One region of the Desulfitobacterium sp. genome, then DNA from elsewhere that is predicted to be linked to it. Evidence: riboswitches for the same ligand, from Rfam matches in the RefSeq annotation. Region 1 holds a riboswitch; each other region holds the start of a gene.
The links. A riboswitch is a leader RNA that binds a small molecule or an ion and turns the genes downstream of it on or off. The one in region 1 is predicted to bind cobalamin.
Positions count from the first base shown of each region.

Region 2: linked by a shared signal. The riboswitch ahead of AC1U9U_RS12350 (zinc-dependent dehydrogenase) and the one ahead of AC1U9U_RS11935 (ABC transporter substrate-binding protein) in region 1 are both predicted to bind cobalamin.
Region 3: linked by a shared signal. The riboswitch ahead of AC1U9U_RS09850 (AIR synthase related protein) and the one ahead of AC1U9U_RS11935 (ABC transporter substrate-binding protein) in region 1 are both predicted to bind cobalamin.

Region 1 is NZ_CEVWNY010000085.1:2,147-7,750, forward strand. It holds gene AC1U9U_RS11910 (GNAT family N-acetyltransferase) at 1-228, opposite strand, end outside; gene AC1U9U_RS11915 (HAD family hydrolase) at 351-1,019, opposite strand; gene AC1U9U_RS11920 (N-acetyltransferase family protein) at 1,044-1,490, opposite strand; gene AC1U9U_RS11925 (ABC1 kinase family protein) at 1,649-3,325, opposite strand; gene AC1U9U_RS11930 (phasin family protein) at 3,322-3,615, opposite strand; cobalamin riboswitch at 3,794-3,941, shown strand; gene AC1U9U_RS11935 (ABC transporter substrate-binding protein) at 4,054-5,031, shown strand; gene AC1U9U_RS11940 (FecCD family ABC transporter permease) at 5,075-5,604, shown strand, end outside.
Region 2 is NZ_CEVWNY010000091.1:7,108-11,962, reverse strand. It holds gene trpD (anthranilate phosphoribosyltransferase) at 1-1,002, opposite strand, end outside; gene AC1U9U_RS12350 (zinc-dependent dehydrogenase) at 1,033-2,070, opposite strand; cobalamin riboswitch at 2,177-2,358, opposite strand; gene AC1U9U_RS12345 (amino acid ABC transporter ATP-binding protein) at 2,494-3,222, opposite strand; gene AC1U9U_RS12340 (amino acid ABC transporter permease) at 3,255-4,016, opposite strand; partial or broken gene AC1U9U_RS12335 (transporter substrate-binding domain-containing protein) at 4,079-4,855, opposite strand, start outside.
Region 3 is NZ_CEVWNY010000057.1:1,681-7,284, forward strand. It holds gene metK (methionine adenosyltransferase) at 1-924, shown strand, start outside; gene AC1U9U_RS09835 (hypothetical protein) at 1,007-1,372, opposite strand; gene AC1U9U_RS09840 (Vitamin B12 dependent methionine synthase activation subunit) at 1,629-2,210, shown strand; gene AC1U9U_RS09845 (hypothetical protein) at 2,191-2,349, shown strand; cobalamin riboswitch at 2,341-2,522, shown strand; gene AC1U9U_RS09850 (AIR synthase related protein) at 2,619-3,368, shown strand; gene AC1U9U_RS09855 (ECF transporter S component) at 3,422-3,940, shown strand; partial or broken gene AC1U9U_RS09860 (ABC transporter ATP-binding protein) at 3,953-5,604, shown strand, end outside.

The DNA of each region.
Region 1 (5,604 bases):
AATCCGCTCTAATTTGGCCGTATCCTCCAGCTTCTTTAATCTACCTGTAGCAGCCGGTTGGTCCTCGTAATATACAAGAATATGGCGAGTGGCAGCTTCAGGCTCGTCATATTTATCAAACTCATCCTCCAAAGGAACCCCTTGCTCCTCCACAAAGACCTCTTTGCGAATTTGAAAGGCTTTCTCTAATTCTTGTCCCTTCACTTCTTTTACTTCGATTAACGCCATTTTTGGTATTCCTTTCACCATTATGTTTCCACAATACATTTCTTTTCTTAATCTATTATTTACACTAAGTATCTCCTCGTTCTTTGATGGTGTCGCTATCTAAACAGATCCTTCGCTCCCACTCAGGATGACACACACAATTTGTCCAACACCTCCAGTAATTCTAGAGGACTGTCTATAAGCTTTTGAGCACCGGATTTATTCAGCTCTTCTGCCGTGCGATAGCCCCATTTTGCACCAACCGAGTAAATCTGAGCATTCCTAGCTGTTTGCATATCCACACCTGTATCACCTACAAAAAGTAGCTCTGAGGTCGGAATCCGGATAACGTTACTGATGAAGAGGGCCCCTTGCGGATTAGGTTTTCTGGGAATATCATTTCCCGAACCAATCACCACCTCAAATCTTTGCTTAGGAAAGTAAGTAGCCACGACCTTTTTGGTTAGCTCATCCACTTTATTGGAAAATACGCAGCATTTAATAGCTCTGCGATTCAATTCCTCCAAAAGTTCGATCACCCCCGGATAGGGGGCTGTCTTATCTACGCAATGTTGAGTATAATCCTCCATCATACTCTCAAAGCATTGGGAAATTAGATTTTCATCCCTTCCTTCCGCAGGTAAAGCTTCCCGGACCAAATTGCGAATCCCATTGCCGATAAAATACTTATAGGCTTCTAGAGAATGAGTAGGATAATCATAGCGAATTAGTATTCTATTCATCGAATCGGCAATGTCCACCAAAGAATCCACAAGGGTCCCATCTAAATCAAAGATAATACCTTTTATCATTAAAAGCTGCTCCTTTAATTGTTTTTATTCATCAAAGTCCTTAATCATCTGTTTATAGTCAAGAGGAACAAAACCTAATCTTCTATAAAGGGATATTGCCTTGACATTTTCCTCTTCGACTTCTAATCGTATGCGCTTGATCGCGAGCTGTTTTTGATCTTCTAAGTATTTAAAAAACTCTCGACCAATACCTTTAGCACGATATTGGGGCAAGATATAGATCTCATCAATCCAGACAACAATCCCCCCGGCCTCCTGTGAAAAGGTTTTGGCAGTAATCGCATAACCCGCTATAGCATCTTCAAATTCGAAAATATATCCATTCAAATAAATGTCTGAACGAATTATTTCTTCAAATGTTGTTAGATGATATTCCTTTGGGATAGGGTGTAAGACAGCGTCAGATTGGTAAAATTCCGTAACAAGTTCTAAGAATATTTCTTTATCTTCTTTTTTTATGGGCCTGATCATATACTTTATCTCCTTTTCTACGAGCACCTGCCTCCTAGGCATATGTGTTTTAGTAAATTATACTACTTCAATTGTACCATAACTAAGGGGCTAACCACGAATTCTTCAGTCCTGTGTCAACACCCCCGTCCCCCTGACACACCCCTGACACATCACATCTAAAACCTTCCGGATCGGAGAATAGATACCAGCAGCAGAATAAACATCATAGCTGCCACGGCAAAACCGGCCTCGATGGCCGGTATCCGCCAAAAAACCAAGGGCTGGTTACCTAGGGCTGAAGCAACTACTAAACCGGCCATAATGATACTGAAGGATAATAATACAATACTAAAAGAAAGCTGATTGCTGATGCGATCCAGCTTCCGGATGAAAGTGCCTAATTCAGGCAGAAAAATCTCGATGCGGATTTTCCCCCTTTGAATGCTGTTAAAGATCTCTTTAGTTTGGCGGGGCAAATTCAGCAGGAGTTCCGTATATTCCTTAAGGTGTTTCCAGGTCTTTTCCGCGATATATTTAGGGTTTAAGCGTTCCTCAAGAAGCTGCCGGCCAAAAGGCTCGGCAATATCGATAATACTGATTTGGGGATCTAATTGTACAACAATTCCTTCTAAGCTTAATAGCGATTTGCCCAGTAAAACAAGATCGGTGGGAATAATGATCCTATGTTTAAAGGCTACTTTAAATAAATCATTCACTGCGGTCCCTAAGTGTACTTCACTTAAAGGTACATCCAAGTACTTTTCCCTTAATAAGTCCACATCGCGAAAAAGGATTTTGCGATTGATATCTTCGGGGACGATCCCCATAGCAAAGACCGCCTCAATCATGTCTTCGGTTTTCCGCCGCATCATGCCAATGACCAAAGAGGCAAAATGATCCTTCATCTCTGCTGAGAGTCTGCCAACCATCCCGAAATCAATAAAGGAGATGACCTGACCAGGCAAGACAAATATATTGCCCGGATGTGGATCCCCGTGAAAAAAACCCTCAATAAGAATCTGCTTAAGCATAGCTTTAATCAAATTCTCAGTCAGCGCCCTCCGATCATACCCTTCAGCCTCCAGAGTCTGGAATTGGCTAAGTTTTATGCCGCGGATATATTCCAGGGTCAGAACCCTGGTCTTGGAGTACTCTTTATAGACCTTGGGGATACGAATGGATAAATCATTTTGGAACTGCCTACCGATCCTTTCCGCATTGCTGCCTTCGACGTCATAGTCCAATTCATTGCGCAAGGAGGCGGCAAACTCTTCGACCATGTCCCGAACATGATAAAGAGCCGCCCACTCGATTCTGCGTTCGGCTAAGGCAGCTAAGTCTAAAAGAATCTCCAGATCAGTTTCGATGGTATCAGCGATATGAGGACGCTGAACCTTTACTACTACCTCTTCTCCACTGGGCAAAAGGGCAAAATGAACTTGGCCAATCGAGGCTGCCGCCAGCGGTTCTTCCCCAAATTTTTGAAAAAGCCGTTGTGGAGGTCCTCCTAGCTCTTCCTCAATAATCCGATTCACTTCAGCGATGGGAAAAGGGGGAACTTGGTCTTGAAGCTTTTCCAACTCCACAATGAGATACTCCGGTATAATATCAGGCCTGGTACTGGCAATTTGCCCGATCTTCACATAAGTCGGTCCCAATTCTTCCAAGGCCTTGCGCAAATGCTCCCCGAGAGTTTTGGGGTCGGTATCTTCTTCCTTATGCAAAATTCGTTTGGAAAAAGAGATTAAATTGATAAGCCCCATCTCTTCAAGGATGAGGCCGAATCCGTTACGGGCAAGTATTGTGGCGACCTCACGATAGCGTTGCACATGACGAATTCTTCTCCTAATCATTTTTGTTCCTTCTCTAATTGGGCAAGCCGATTCTCCAATCGCTCGAAATCGGCCTTAGTGGGAAGGTTTAGCTCGTTAAGAATTTTCTCCACTTGCTCCCGTAATTTGACGTTGATTGCTCCCTGCTGTTCCTCACCCTTTTGAATAAGCTCATTTATAAGCTCCTTCGACTCAGTAGCGGAAATATCACCTTTTTTCACCAAATCGTCAATTACCTTTTCGATCTGCTCTTTACTTACTACCGCAAACCCCAGTCCCAGAGATAGCCCCTTTTTCAACAGTTCCTTCATTTTCATTGCCTCCTGTTATTTACTCTTGATGTTTCCTTTATTATTTGCCTGCCCCCGTAAAAAGATTCTTAAGCAAATTAGATCTCAAGTTTTTTGGCAAACATAATTAGCTCGTCAAATAATTCACACTAATTGCATCTTGGCATTCTCCGTTGCTTGCTATATAATTGCCTTAAGTACATATTGGATTTGATTAGGTTCTCTTTTCTATCCAAACAGAAAAGAGTTAAAAGGGAAGCCGGTTAAATTCCGGCACGGTCCCGCCACTGTGAACCGGAGGAATTTTTCCTTCAAAGTCAGGAACCTGCCTAATCGAAAGCGACCACCCTCGAGGATGGGGAGTAGGCGCTGCTAACAATCTACGTGCAGCAAACCTTTTACCCAGGTGGTAAAAGGTTTTTCTTTGTTCCCAAGGTGGTAGAAGAAAGGAGAAATTAAATGTTCAAAAAGACTAGGTCAACGCTGATTTTGCTGCTCATCCTTTGTCTTGGCATTTTTTTAATGAGTGGCTGTAATTCAGCTAATCAAACTAACGGTCAAAATCCACCGACCCCGGCAGAGTCCGGCCAAAAGACTGATCAACAGACCGAATATCCCTTGGTCTATACAGATGATTCCGGAGTCGAAACCACGCTTAAGAGTGAACCACAACGAATTGTTTGCTTAGCCCCTGCTTCAACAGAGATTTTGAGTGCACTTGGCCTCGAAAGCAAACTGGTGGCCTTAACCATCTATGATACTTATCCCGTCGGTATCCGGGATAAGGTGGCATATGTCTTTGATGACAGTCTCAATCCTAATCTTGAGCAACTTCTCCAGCTTAATCCGGACTTGGTGGTGCTGGGGATGCACGAAGAAAGCTTAATTAAATCTATTCGCGATCTCAATATTCCGGTAGTTCATCTCAATCCCGATAGCATCACCACCACTTACCAGGCCATTGAAAAGCTTGGCGTTATTACCAATACTCAAAAACAAGCCCAGGCAATAATTAAAAGTATGAAAGAAAAAGAACAGTCCATTGCGGATAAAGTCAATACAATTAAAGAGTCGGAGCGGCTCAAGGTTTGGCTGGAAGTCGATCCCGGGCTTTATACCGCCGGTGCCGAAACCTTCCTGAACGAATTACTTGTTAAAGCCGGTGGTACGAACATTGCTAACGATGTCCGGAATTGGGCTCAATACAGCGAAGAACAGGTCCTCGCCAAAAATCCTCAGGTTATTTTTGAGACCTATTCCTACTACGTAGATAATGCAAAAGAAACCATTTATGCCCGTTCGGCTTGGCAAAATATCGATGCCTTGAAAAACAAGCGGGTTTACAGCCTGGATAGCGACATGGTTACCCGTCCCGGCCCGCGGATAATCGATGGTTTAGAAAGTATCGCCAAGCTCCTCTATCCCGAAATGTTTTAATAACCAGACCCCCTTGTCAGCGAATTAAGGAGGAAGACACTACATGAATCAGAAAAGCTTTAACCCCAAAACCATGACCTGGATCTTGGGCTTGTCTTTACTCCTTATGCTCTCCATCGTATTGTGCGTAATGATTGGCTCGGTGTCCCTCCCCTTCCAGCTTACCTGGAAGATTATCCTTAGCCATTTGCCGTTTTTGGACCTAGACCCTAATTGGACTACGGCCCAGGAGTCGATTGTTTGGAATCTCCGCTTGCCCCGTGTTTTTCTGGCCTTGCTCGTTGGGGCAATGCTCGCCACCTCCGGAGTAGCTTTTCAGGGAATTTTACGAAATCCTTTAGCCGACCCCTATATCCTCGGTGTTTCTACCGGAGCAGCCTTCGGAGCCGCCGCTGCCATTATTTTTTTCAGGGGCTCCTCAATCCTTGGCCAATCTTTTCTACCCCTGTTTGCTTTTGCCGGGGGTCTCATATCCTTAGCTTTTGTCTTTTCTCTAGCCAGGCATAATGATCAATTCGAGCGAGAGACCTTGATCTTAGCCGGGGTAGTGGTGCAAGCCCTATTAGGGGCTTT
Region 2 (4,855 bases), on a different contig from region 1:
AGCTATGATATTCTTTGACTGCTCATAACCCTCTTTAATGGTGGTGGCAATATCCATTAAATATAGGATCAACGCCGAATTAAGGCATACTACATCGGATTTCGGACCATCATCTTCGCCCTTTAGTATTTTCAGCAGTCCCACGGCTCCTTCGGCGACATTGTCAAAGGTAAGCAAATCCTCTCTATCGGCTCGGCGGATACCTATATCCTCCGGGAAAAATGAATAGTGTTCAATACTGCCATCAACTTTGAGTTCCGCCACCAGAGTTTCGTTTAATGTAGAGGCTTCGTCCATTCCACTGATTCCATCTTCAGCTAGACCATGGACAATGAGTGCCCTCTTGAAGCCTATCTCTCGCATGACCTCGGGAGCGGATTTAAGCAGTTCTCTGGAATAGACACCCCGAACCGCGTATTTAGGCAGGGCGGGATTCGCCAGGGATGCCGAAATGTTTAAAATCGAGCCAAAGGAAATTTGGGACAAGATTCTTCCTAGGGCCCTAGGATGGACCTTGGGGCTCATGCCGTTGAAGATGCCGATACCTGCATTTTCGATGCTCCGGTGGACGACTTCTGGGTCACATTCTACATCTACCCCCAATTCTTCTAAAACATCTATGGTGCCGCATTTGGAAGTAATGGCCCTGGCCCCGTGCTTTGCCATGTTAACCCCTGCCGCGGCGGCAATCACCGAGGCCCCTGTGCTTATGTTGAAGGTCTTTACACTGTCCATCCCCGTTCCACAGTTTTCCACCAAGGGCGAAGCTGTCCGGGGAGTAACTTTGACAGTGTCGAGTTCATAAATAGCTTCCCAAGCCGCGGCAATTTCTTCCGTGGTCTCGCCTTTGGCCGCCAGGGCAGCTAAAAAAGCTCCCTGGTGCATATCTGTCTCCTCATTATTTAATACCCTCTTAAACATTTCCGTAGCTTCTTCTCTTGAAAGATCCTGTTTGTTGATGAGCTTTGTCAAGCCTGTCGCAAAGGATTTTGAATCGGTCATGATAATTCCTCCCTGATAATATTTTTTTGATCAGTAGTTTAAACAAATAGAAAGCCCCTTGAGATCTCTGACCATTTTCAAGGCTTCTTCCACCTCTTCGAGGACAATTCTATGGGTAATCATATCTTTAACTTTGATACTCCCATCGGAAATTAATCTCATGGCTTCTTTGGTGCTGCCTAGGGTACAGCCATAGGAGCCAAGGACAGTGATTTCCTTATAATGGATTAAGTTTAAGGGCAAAGGCCCATCGCCTTCCTCTGCCACCAAGCCGCTGAAAAAACCTAAACGGCCTTTTTTAGCCAAGACGCGGAGGGAAAGATCCATGGCATCGTATCCCGGGCAGCAGGGAATGACCACATCTGCACCTCGTCCGCCGGTGATCCTCATAATCTCCTGTTGCACCTCTTGCCGGGTGGGATTTAGAAGGTAATCAAATTCGTAGGTCCTGGCCATGGACAGTCGGTTATCATTGGTCTCCACCAAGATTACATTGGCAGCCCCGCGGGATTTTGCCAGTTTACCGTTTAATATTCCCAATCGGCCGGCACCAAAGATGATCACGGAGTTTCCGGGACCCACCTCAAGCTTTTCCTGCATGTTGACGCTGCAACCCAAGGGTTCCGCCATGGAAGCCTCCTCAAAGGTGATGCCCTCCGGAATCGGGTTTAGAATGCCATTTTCCACCCCTTGACGCGGAACTAATACGTATTCGGCAAAACCTCCATCATAGTTAAAGCCCATGATTTTTATGTCATCACACAAATTGTCCATGCCCTGTTTGCAAAACTCGCATTCCCCACAGGGGATGCCGGGGAATACCTGGACCCGATCCCCCTTCTTAAAATCCTCCACCCCCTCCCCCACCGCCTCAATGACCCCCGTTATCTCATGACCCAGGATACGAGGCAGTTGAAGATCGTATTGCCCCTTCATATAGCATTTCACATCGGTTTTGCAGATACCGCAGGATTTTACCCGAATTAACACCTCGCCAACGTCGCAGTTGGGGGTTTCGACTTCTTGGATTGCCAATGATTCCCTGCCGTGTAAAACTGCTGCTTTCAAAAGATCTCCTCCCTTAAAAGAAATTAGCAAACAAAAAAGCCCACACCAAATAACAGTGTGGACTTTCCATCATCCCCATGTAATACTCGCCTTTTGTCGCGCGAAGACGATATATCTATTCCAGGCAGGTCTCCTGACTTAGGTTCATCATCCTTATGCTGCCTTCCCCCAATCTAGAGTGGCTCGAGTAGCATAAAACTAACCATTACAGTGGCGGGCCCGTTTGGGACTTTCACCCAAATTCCCTATTCTCCCATTTCCATGGGCACCTGAAACGGAGTATTCTTTTGTAAAAATTATATACTAAAGTGTGTTTAAAGTCAAAGGATCTGGGTTGGCAAAAACTTAGTTTATCTTACCATGATGTTGATTTATCCAAATCTTCCTTCCACATTTCAATGAATATCAATATGCCTGGCGCCTTTAGATGCGCTTTAGGAATTCTTTAGTGCGTTTTTGCTTGGGATTGTTAAAGATTTGCTCCGGACTTCCTTCTTCTGCGATAACTCCATTATCCATAAAGACCACGCGATCAGATACCTCCTTAGCAAATCCCATTTCGTGGGTCACTATTAACATAGTAAGGCCGGTTTCGGCAAGTTGTCTCATGACTATGAGCACCTCCCCCACCATCTCGGGATCGAGAGATGAGGTGGGTTCGTCAAACAACATCACATCTGGTTCCATGGAGAGCGCCCTGGCGATGGCCATTCTTTGTTTTTGTCCGCCGGATAATTGCTTTGGTTTGGCGTGGACATATTGATCCATTCCCACCACTTGTAAGTATTTCATCGCGACTTTTACCGCTTCTTCTCTTGAACGCCTTAAAACCTTGGTTTGGCCCACCACACAGTTGTTTAAAACATCGTGGTTGTTGAATAAATTAAATTGCTGGAAGACCATGCCGAGTTTCCTTCGATAGGCATAGATATCGTGCTTATCATCTAATATATTTTTGCCGTCATAAACGATTTGACCGCCGCTGGGTTTTTCTAAAAGATTCACGCATCGAAGGAGAGTAGATTTTCCGGATCCCGAGGAACCTATGATGCAAACTACTTCTCCTTTATTTACCGAGAAATTGATATCCTTCAAGACTTCGTTAGTGCCAAAGGATTTGCTTAAATGTCGAATGTCAATTGCTTTATCCATATTCGTGTCCACCTCCTCGCCGAATTAAATGCCTATGCTGTCTTAAATAGAGCATCTTTGAGGCCTTCCCCCGGCATTGAATTGTCAATAATATCGTAACTCTCCGGTCCGTCTAGTCTCTTTTCGATATAACGAAGAATCCGCGTCACAGTATAAGTCATAACAAAATAAATAATGCTGGCGACAAAAAATGTTTCAAAATATCTATAATTGTGCCCCACAATGGATTTGCTTTGAAAATACAGTTCATTTACAGAAATTACATTGAGCACCGAGGTGTCTTTAATGTTGATTACGAATTCATTGCCGGTGGCGGGCAATATATTGCGAATTACTTGGGGCAGTACTACGTTTACCATAGTTTGGAGGTGATTCATACCTACGGCGTGGGCAGCTTCGAACTGTCCTTTATCTATAGAGGCGATGCCCCCTCTAACAATTTCCGCCATGTAAGCACCGGTGTTGATGGAGACTATGAAGATCGCCGCAAAAAGGCGATTCATGTGCCAATTGAAGGCCAGAGCGGAACCGTAATAAATTACCATGGCTTGCACGATCATGGGAGTCCCTCGGAAAAACTCTATGTAAAAAGAAAGAATGGTATTGATGAACTTGACAAATATTCTTTTAGTCCGCCGTTCAGGCATTGGAATACTTCGGACAACTCCTATGGATATCCCGATAATAGACCCTAAAATCGTGCTGATGATGGAGATAACAAATGTCATTTGTGCCCCGCGCAAAAACATCGGCCAATAGTTTAATACAATTTTTACTAACCATTCATAGGTCATAACATTCTCCCCCCTTTGAGATTTGCAGACCAACTGCGCCGGGGCGCAGCTGGTCTGCTTTTTTATTCAACGACGGGTTGATTTTTAATAGCGGAGTCCATGATTTCATTGCGCTCTTCTTCCGAAATGCCCGACAATATTTCATTAATTTGTTCTCTCAATTTGCTGCCTTTTTTGAGGCCTATGGCGATGGCCGTATCATCGTCCGATGTCTCAAAACCATCGCTAAACTCTACCATGGCAAAACTTTCATTTGCCGAGGTGGCACTAACGGCTTCGGGGCGTTCCGAGACATATCCGTCGATCATCTGTGCTTCTAGGGCGACTCTCATCGCCGAGAAATTATCCATGGGGGGCTCTTTAATTACACCGTCAATTTGCTCAATGACCGTATAATGGAAGGTGCTCAATTGCGCAGTTACTTTAGCTCCTTTAAAATCTTGGATTGAAGATGCTCCCTCGCATTGGCCTCCCCTTTTCACCACCATCACTAGATCTGATTTATAGTAGTTGTCCGAAAAGTCGATGGTCTCCTTGCGTTCGTCTGTCGGCGACATACCCGCGATAATGGCATCGATTTTACCTGATTCTAATGCCGGGAGCAGGCCGCCCCATTCGGTTTTTACGATAACTAATTCTCTTCCTAAACCCTGGGCAACTCTTTTAGCAATTTCCACATCGTATCCCCCTGCATACTCCGCATCGCCTTCAATTGGGACACCGCCTTTTGATCGTCGATTTGAGTCCAGTTAAAGGGCGGGTAGTCGGCTTCAAGACCTACTCTAAAGACATTAATCTCTTCCGGCGCTTTTGGGGTGCTGCCCGATGAACCGCATCCG
Region 3 (5,604 bases), on a different contig from region 1:
TGCGCCGTTCTCACCTCCATCGGTGAGCAATCTGCAGATATTGCTTTAGGTGTGGATAAGGCCTTGGAAGCTAAAAACGGAGAGATGAGCGATGAGGAGATCGAAGCGATTGGGGCCGGGGACCAAGGGATGATGTTTGGTTACGCCACCAATGAAACGGAAAGCTACATGCCTCTCCCCATCGATTTAGCTCACCGTTTGGCGCGCCGCTTAAGTCAAGTTCGTAAGTCCGATCTTTTAGACTATCTCCGTCCCGATGGCAAAACTCAGGTCACTGTGGAGTATGAAGATAATCGCCCGGTACGGGTTGATACGATCGTTATCTCCACACAGCATCATCCGGAAGTATCTCAGGAACGGATTCGCCGCGATCTTCTGGAGCATGTGGTATTTCCGGTGGTTCCTTCGGAGCTGCTGGATGAAAAGACCCGTTATTTCATTAATCCCACCGGGCGTTTTGTGATTGGTGGTCCCCAAGGAGATGCCGGCTTAACCGGGCGTAAAATTATCGTGGATACCTATGGCGGTATGGCTCGTCATGGGGGCGGTGCTTTCTCGGGTAAGGATCCCACAAAAGTAGACCGTTCTGCTGCCTATGCCGCTCGGTATGTAGCTAAAAATGTGGTAGCTGCGGGCTTGGCCGATCGTTGCGAAATTCAACTTGCCTATGCTATTGGCGTAGCACATCCTGTATCTATATCTGTGGAGACCTTTGGAACTGCGAAGGTTGCCGAGGAGAAAATCGTCGAACTGGTCAAAAAGAATTTTGACCTGCGTCCGGCGGGGATTATCAATGCCTTGGATCTACGTAGACCCATCTATCATCAGACCGCTGCTTATGGACATTTTGGCCGTACAGATTTGGATCTGCCTTGGGAAAGAACCGACAAGGCTGCCACTCTGCGGGAACAAGCCGGAATATAAAGGAACCATCAAATCAACATTAAAAGGGAGACCGCTTCTGCTTTAAAAGTAGTGACGGTACTCCCTTTTCGATTGATATCGCCTAAATAAGACCGCCTTGTTCACGAATCTCTTGTCGCAATTGCTCAAATTGTGATTCATCGACAATGGCCGCAAGCAAAATATCGCGGCCTGTTGCCGCCGTTCCGCCCCCATCACTCATGCCACTGGCAGAGGTGTCGGCAGCATTTAAGGGGCCAACATCCCCGCCAATATCGCCAAGTGTCAAATCAGCTAAACTGCCGATTTGACCGGAGACAGGGTTCATGAGGTTATCGGCAGATCCTCCAGGGTATTTATCTATGCGATCGATTTGGACATCCTCAATGCCCATATTTTTAATACGGTCGGCAATCATTTGAGCTTGCTCTACAGTATTGAAATAAGCAAGGATATTTTTCTCAGCCATATTTATGCTCCTTTCAGCACGTGTTTTCAATTATTAGTACTTTAAGAGTGTGGTTGAGTTTAGAATTGGCCGTTTGCGGTTATTCTATTCGCTTCTCTTCTCTTCATTTGTTTATGCCTGTCTTTCCTAAATAACTTTATTAGGAGAACCTTTTTATTAAGACCCTAAATTTTGCGGATATTTCGTCATATCCGAAGTCAGGCCATCTATGCCCGGACACCTGATGAAGAAATTAAGAACTACTTAAATATTCATAATGATTTGGCCCTGTTGGTTATTGAACAACGAATCCATCTGGCAGGAAGTCAAAGTGATCGGTGCGGGGAAGCAGGAACTCTATCTTGAGGACGGACTTACGTTTAGAGGGAGTCTATTACCTAAAGTGTTAGGCTCGGCAGATGGTGTGGTGTTGTTTGCTATGACCATCGGTGAGAAGATTGATGAAAGAGTACAGTCCTATACCCATCAAGGTAAAACCCTGGAAGCCTTTATCCTGGATGCAGCCGGATCGGCGATCATGGCCAAAGCGGCCTATCATTCGATCTCTGAAATCGAGAAGCTCTATAAGGAAAAGCAGCTTGACACGACGTTTTCCTTAGGGCCGGGGCATTCCTACTGGAAAGGACTCGAAGATGTAAGGTCCATTATCGATTACCTGAAAGGGGAGCGGATTGGCATCAGCCTTACCGACTCCAACCTCATGCTTCCCAAAAAATCCATCGCTATGGTCATGGGAGTAGGAAGCGACTTACCGGACTTCAAGGGTAAAACCCATTGTGATTTTTGCCATCTTAAAGAAAACTGCACTATGAGGGAACTTGGCTCCAATAATTGCTGATGGCGGCCATGGCCGTTTTGGCCGTACCGATCTGGACCTGCCTTGGGAAAAGACCGATAAAGCAGCTACCCTTCGGGAATTATTGCTTGACAATATTATATTTTCAGTTAAACTGGATTTAGTAAGTTTTAACAATTGAAGGATTTCAGGTGCCCTTCGCTAAGAAGGGAGAATAGGGAACCGGGTGCAATTCCCGGACGGACCCGCCACTGTAAAGAGGAGTCTCATGGAGAGATGCCACTGGGTAACTGGGAAGGCAGAGATGGGACGATGACTCGAAGTCAGGAGACCTGCCTGTAATCCAGAGACGCATGAAGCATGGTAAAGTTCATGGTCATTTTGCTTTATCCGAGAGGAGAAGCGAGGTGGCTATGAACTTTTTATTTTTAAAAAGGAGAGTGGAAGAGGATGGGTTATCAGGGGCGGGATGTCGAGGTGGTTTCTTTGAATGAGGAACAATACATTGTGGCAGCGTGTGATTCTTGTGGTGCTATTGGTGAGAAAGAGTTTGATGCTGTCAAAGTCTCTTGGAAGGTAGCCGGCAGGGCTACAGCTCGGGTGGCTTTGCTGGAAGTGCTCGCCGTCGGGGCGATTCCACAGATGCTTACAGTTGCGATTTCTAATGAGCCAAGGCCTGCAGGCGATGCGATACTTAAGGGGGTGAGAGAAGAGTTAAATGCTATGGGGCTGGCTTCATTGCCGATAGCTATTAGTACGGAAAAAAATATGCCTACAAAGCAAACAGGCATAGGGATCAGTGCAGTAGGGCTTTGTGACAAAGCAAAACTTCGTATCGGAAGCTCCAACTTTGGAAACGGCATTTTTTGCCTAGGGCTCCCAAAAGTAGGGGCTGAGGTGATTAACCTCAATGATCCGGAAATTGCCCAAGGTCATCATATCGAGAAATTACTACACCATAGTGAGGTTTATGACATCATCCCGGTAGGATCTCAAGGAATACGTGGTGAAGCCGAAGTTCTTGCCAAGATGATCGGTGCCAAGTTCATTCAAGACTCCCAATGTGAACTAAATATCGACAAATCAGGAGGACCGTCAACTTGTCTTATTTTTACAGCGCCGGAGGATATCGGATTAACTGATCTTGGGTCCGCCCCAATTCGTAAAATCGGGAGGCTTCAAGAGGTTTTAAATTCTTAAAATACTGTGAAGGAATCAAATTTAAGAAAATATCGAAAGAGAGGGAGATTATCATGATTGAACGTGTAAATTCAAAGAAAGAAACACCTCAAAAAACGGCTCAAAATATTAGGCGGATAGCAATTATGGCAGTTTTTATTGCCTTGAGTGCAGTGGGTGCCCTAATTAAAATTCCAAGTCCGGTCGGGACAGTAGGGTTAGATTCGGCTCCCGGTTTTTTTAGCGCTTTAGCCTTTGGCGGTCTTGAAGGAAGCATTGTGATTGCCGTAGGTCATCTGCTTACCTCAGCGGTTGTTGGTTTCCCGCTTGGGATTCCTATGCATTTAGTTATCGCCGTAGAAATGGCTGTTTTTGCTTTGGTCTTTCGTTTGGTTAATAAGAAAATTGGTTTAATTGCTGCAGTGGTTGTAACCTCTCTCCTCAATGGAGTGGTAGGTGCGTTTATGGTTTTACCGGTGGGTGGTATGGGTGCTGTTTTAGGGTTAATGCCCTTTTTATTGGTGGGGTCAATATTGAATGTTGCGGTATCTGCTTTAGCGTATAAAGCACTAAAAGGAAGTCGTTTGATTTAGAGGAGTGTAGGGGTGGAGAAGGTCATTGAGTTAAAAGATGTTTCTTATCGTTATCCACGCGGAGAGGTTGAGAATTTGAAACAAGTCAACTTAACGGTGGGAAAAGGGAAATTCATCGCATTAATGGGGCCCACAGGAGCGGGCAAAACAACCTTAAGTTTATGTTTAAATTGACTGATTCCACAGCTTCTGCAAGGGGATTTAACAGGTGAGGTAATCGTCGCGGGTAAAGAGACAAGTAAGTATCGGGTGCAGGAATTAGCTAAACAGGTCGGGCTTGTTCTTCAGGATGCCGAAAGTCAGATTGTTGGGAGAACCGTTGAAGAAGATGTAGCTTTTGGTCCCCGCAATTTCGGTGTGCCGAAGGAAGAGATTCGGCAAAGGGTTGCCCAAGCCCTTGCCAAAGTTAGACTGAATGATTATGATGAGCGCTCCACATCGGAGTTATCGGGTGGAGAGAAACAAAGGTTGGTGATTGCCGGGGTACTGGCCATGGAGCCGGATCTGCTGGTATTGGATGAGCCAACTTCTGAGCTTGATCCAGAAGGGCGAGTAGAGATTTATCGGACCTTGGATGACCTCTGTCGTGAAAGAGAACGGACGATTTTCATTGTTGAGCATTCCAGTGAGGAAATTCTCCAAAGGGCCGATGAAATTGTTGTACTTAATCAGGGGGGAATTGCCTGGCAAGGGGTTCCGGAAAAACTTTTTCGCGATATACCTCTGCTGCAAGAATTCGGGATTAAGCCCATACCGGTTAGTTTATTAGGCTGGGACTATTACCAAAGAGGATGGATTAAAAGCGGGGACATCCCTCTGGATGTCGGTAGTGCCGAGTCCATAATCCGTTCTTTAGTAAGTAAACACAAGTCAGGGGATCTAATGAACCCCTTAGTCAAGCCTGTTGAGTTAGGAGAAGCACATCGGGAACGGGGGGAGGAGAGGGGGCCTCGGGGTTTACCGTTGATTCAGGTTAAGCGGCTCGCCCACAGATATGAGTCAGGACAAATAGGGATAAAGGGAATTAATCTTATTATTCAAAAAGGGGAATTCGTGGCCCTGGTTGGCTCAAACGGAGCTGGGAAAACCACCCTGGCCAAACACTTGAATGGGTTGCTTCAGCCAACGGAGGGCGAAGTGCTCGTCAAGGGGATGAATACTAAAAAAACTGACACTGCGCAGCTTGCCCGAACGATTGGTTATGTGTTTCAAAACCCGGATCACCAGATTTTTTCGGTCTCCATCGAAAAAGAGTTGGAGTTTGGCTTGAAAAATGCAGGCTTTGCCTCGGCGGAGATTGAGGAGCGGATCACTTGGGCCTTAGAGTTAACCGGTCTGGAAAAATTTCGACGGGTTCACCCTTATACCCTTGGGAAAGGGGAGCGACAGATGATTGCCGTCGCTTCCGTTTTAGCCCTTACTCCAGATATTCTCGTGATTGATGAACCGACGACGGGCCTTGACTGGAGGGGTGTACAAAAAATAATGGAGTTGCTTCGTCAACTCCATAAAAAGGGCACAACAATTGTTATGATTAGTCATGATATGGATATTGTCGCCGAATATGCAGAGCGAGTTATCGTTTTGCAAGGGGGTCAGGTATTGAGTGATACACCAACGTGGGAAGTTCTTGGTAATGTGGAGATCCTACATCAAGCTGCAGT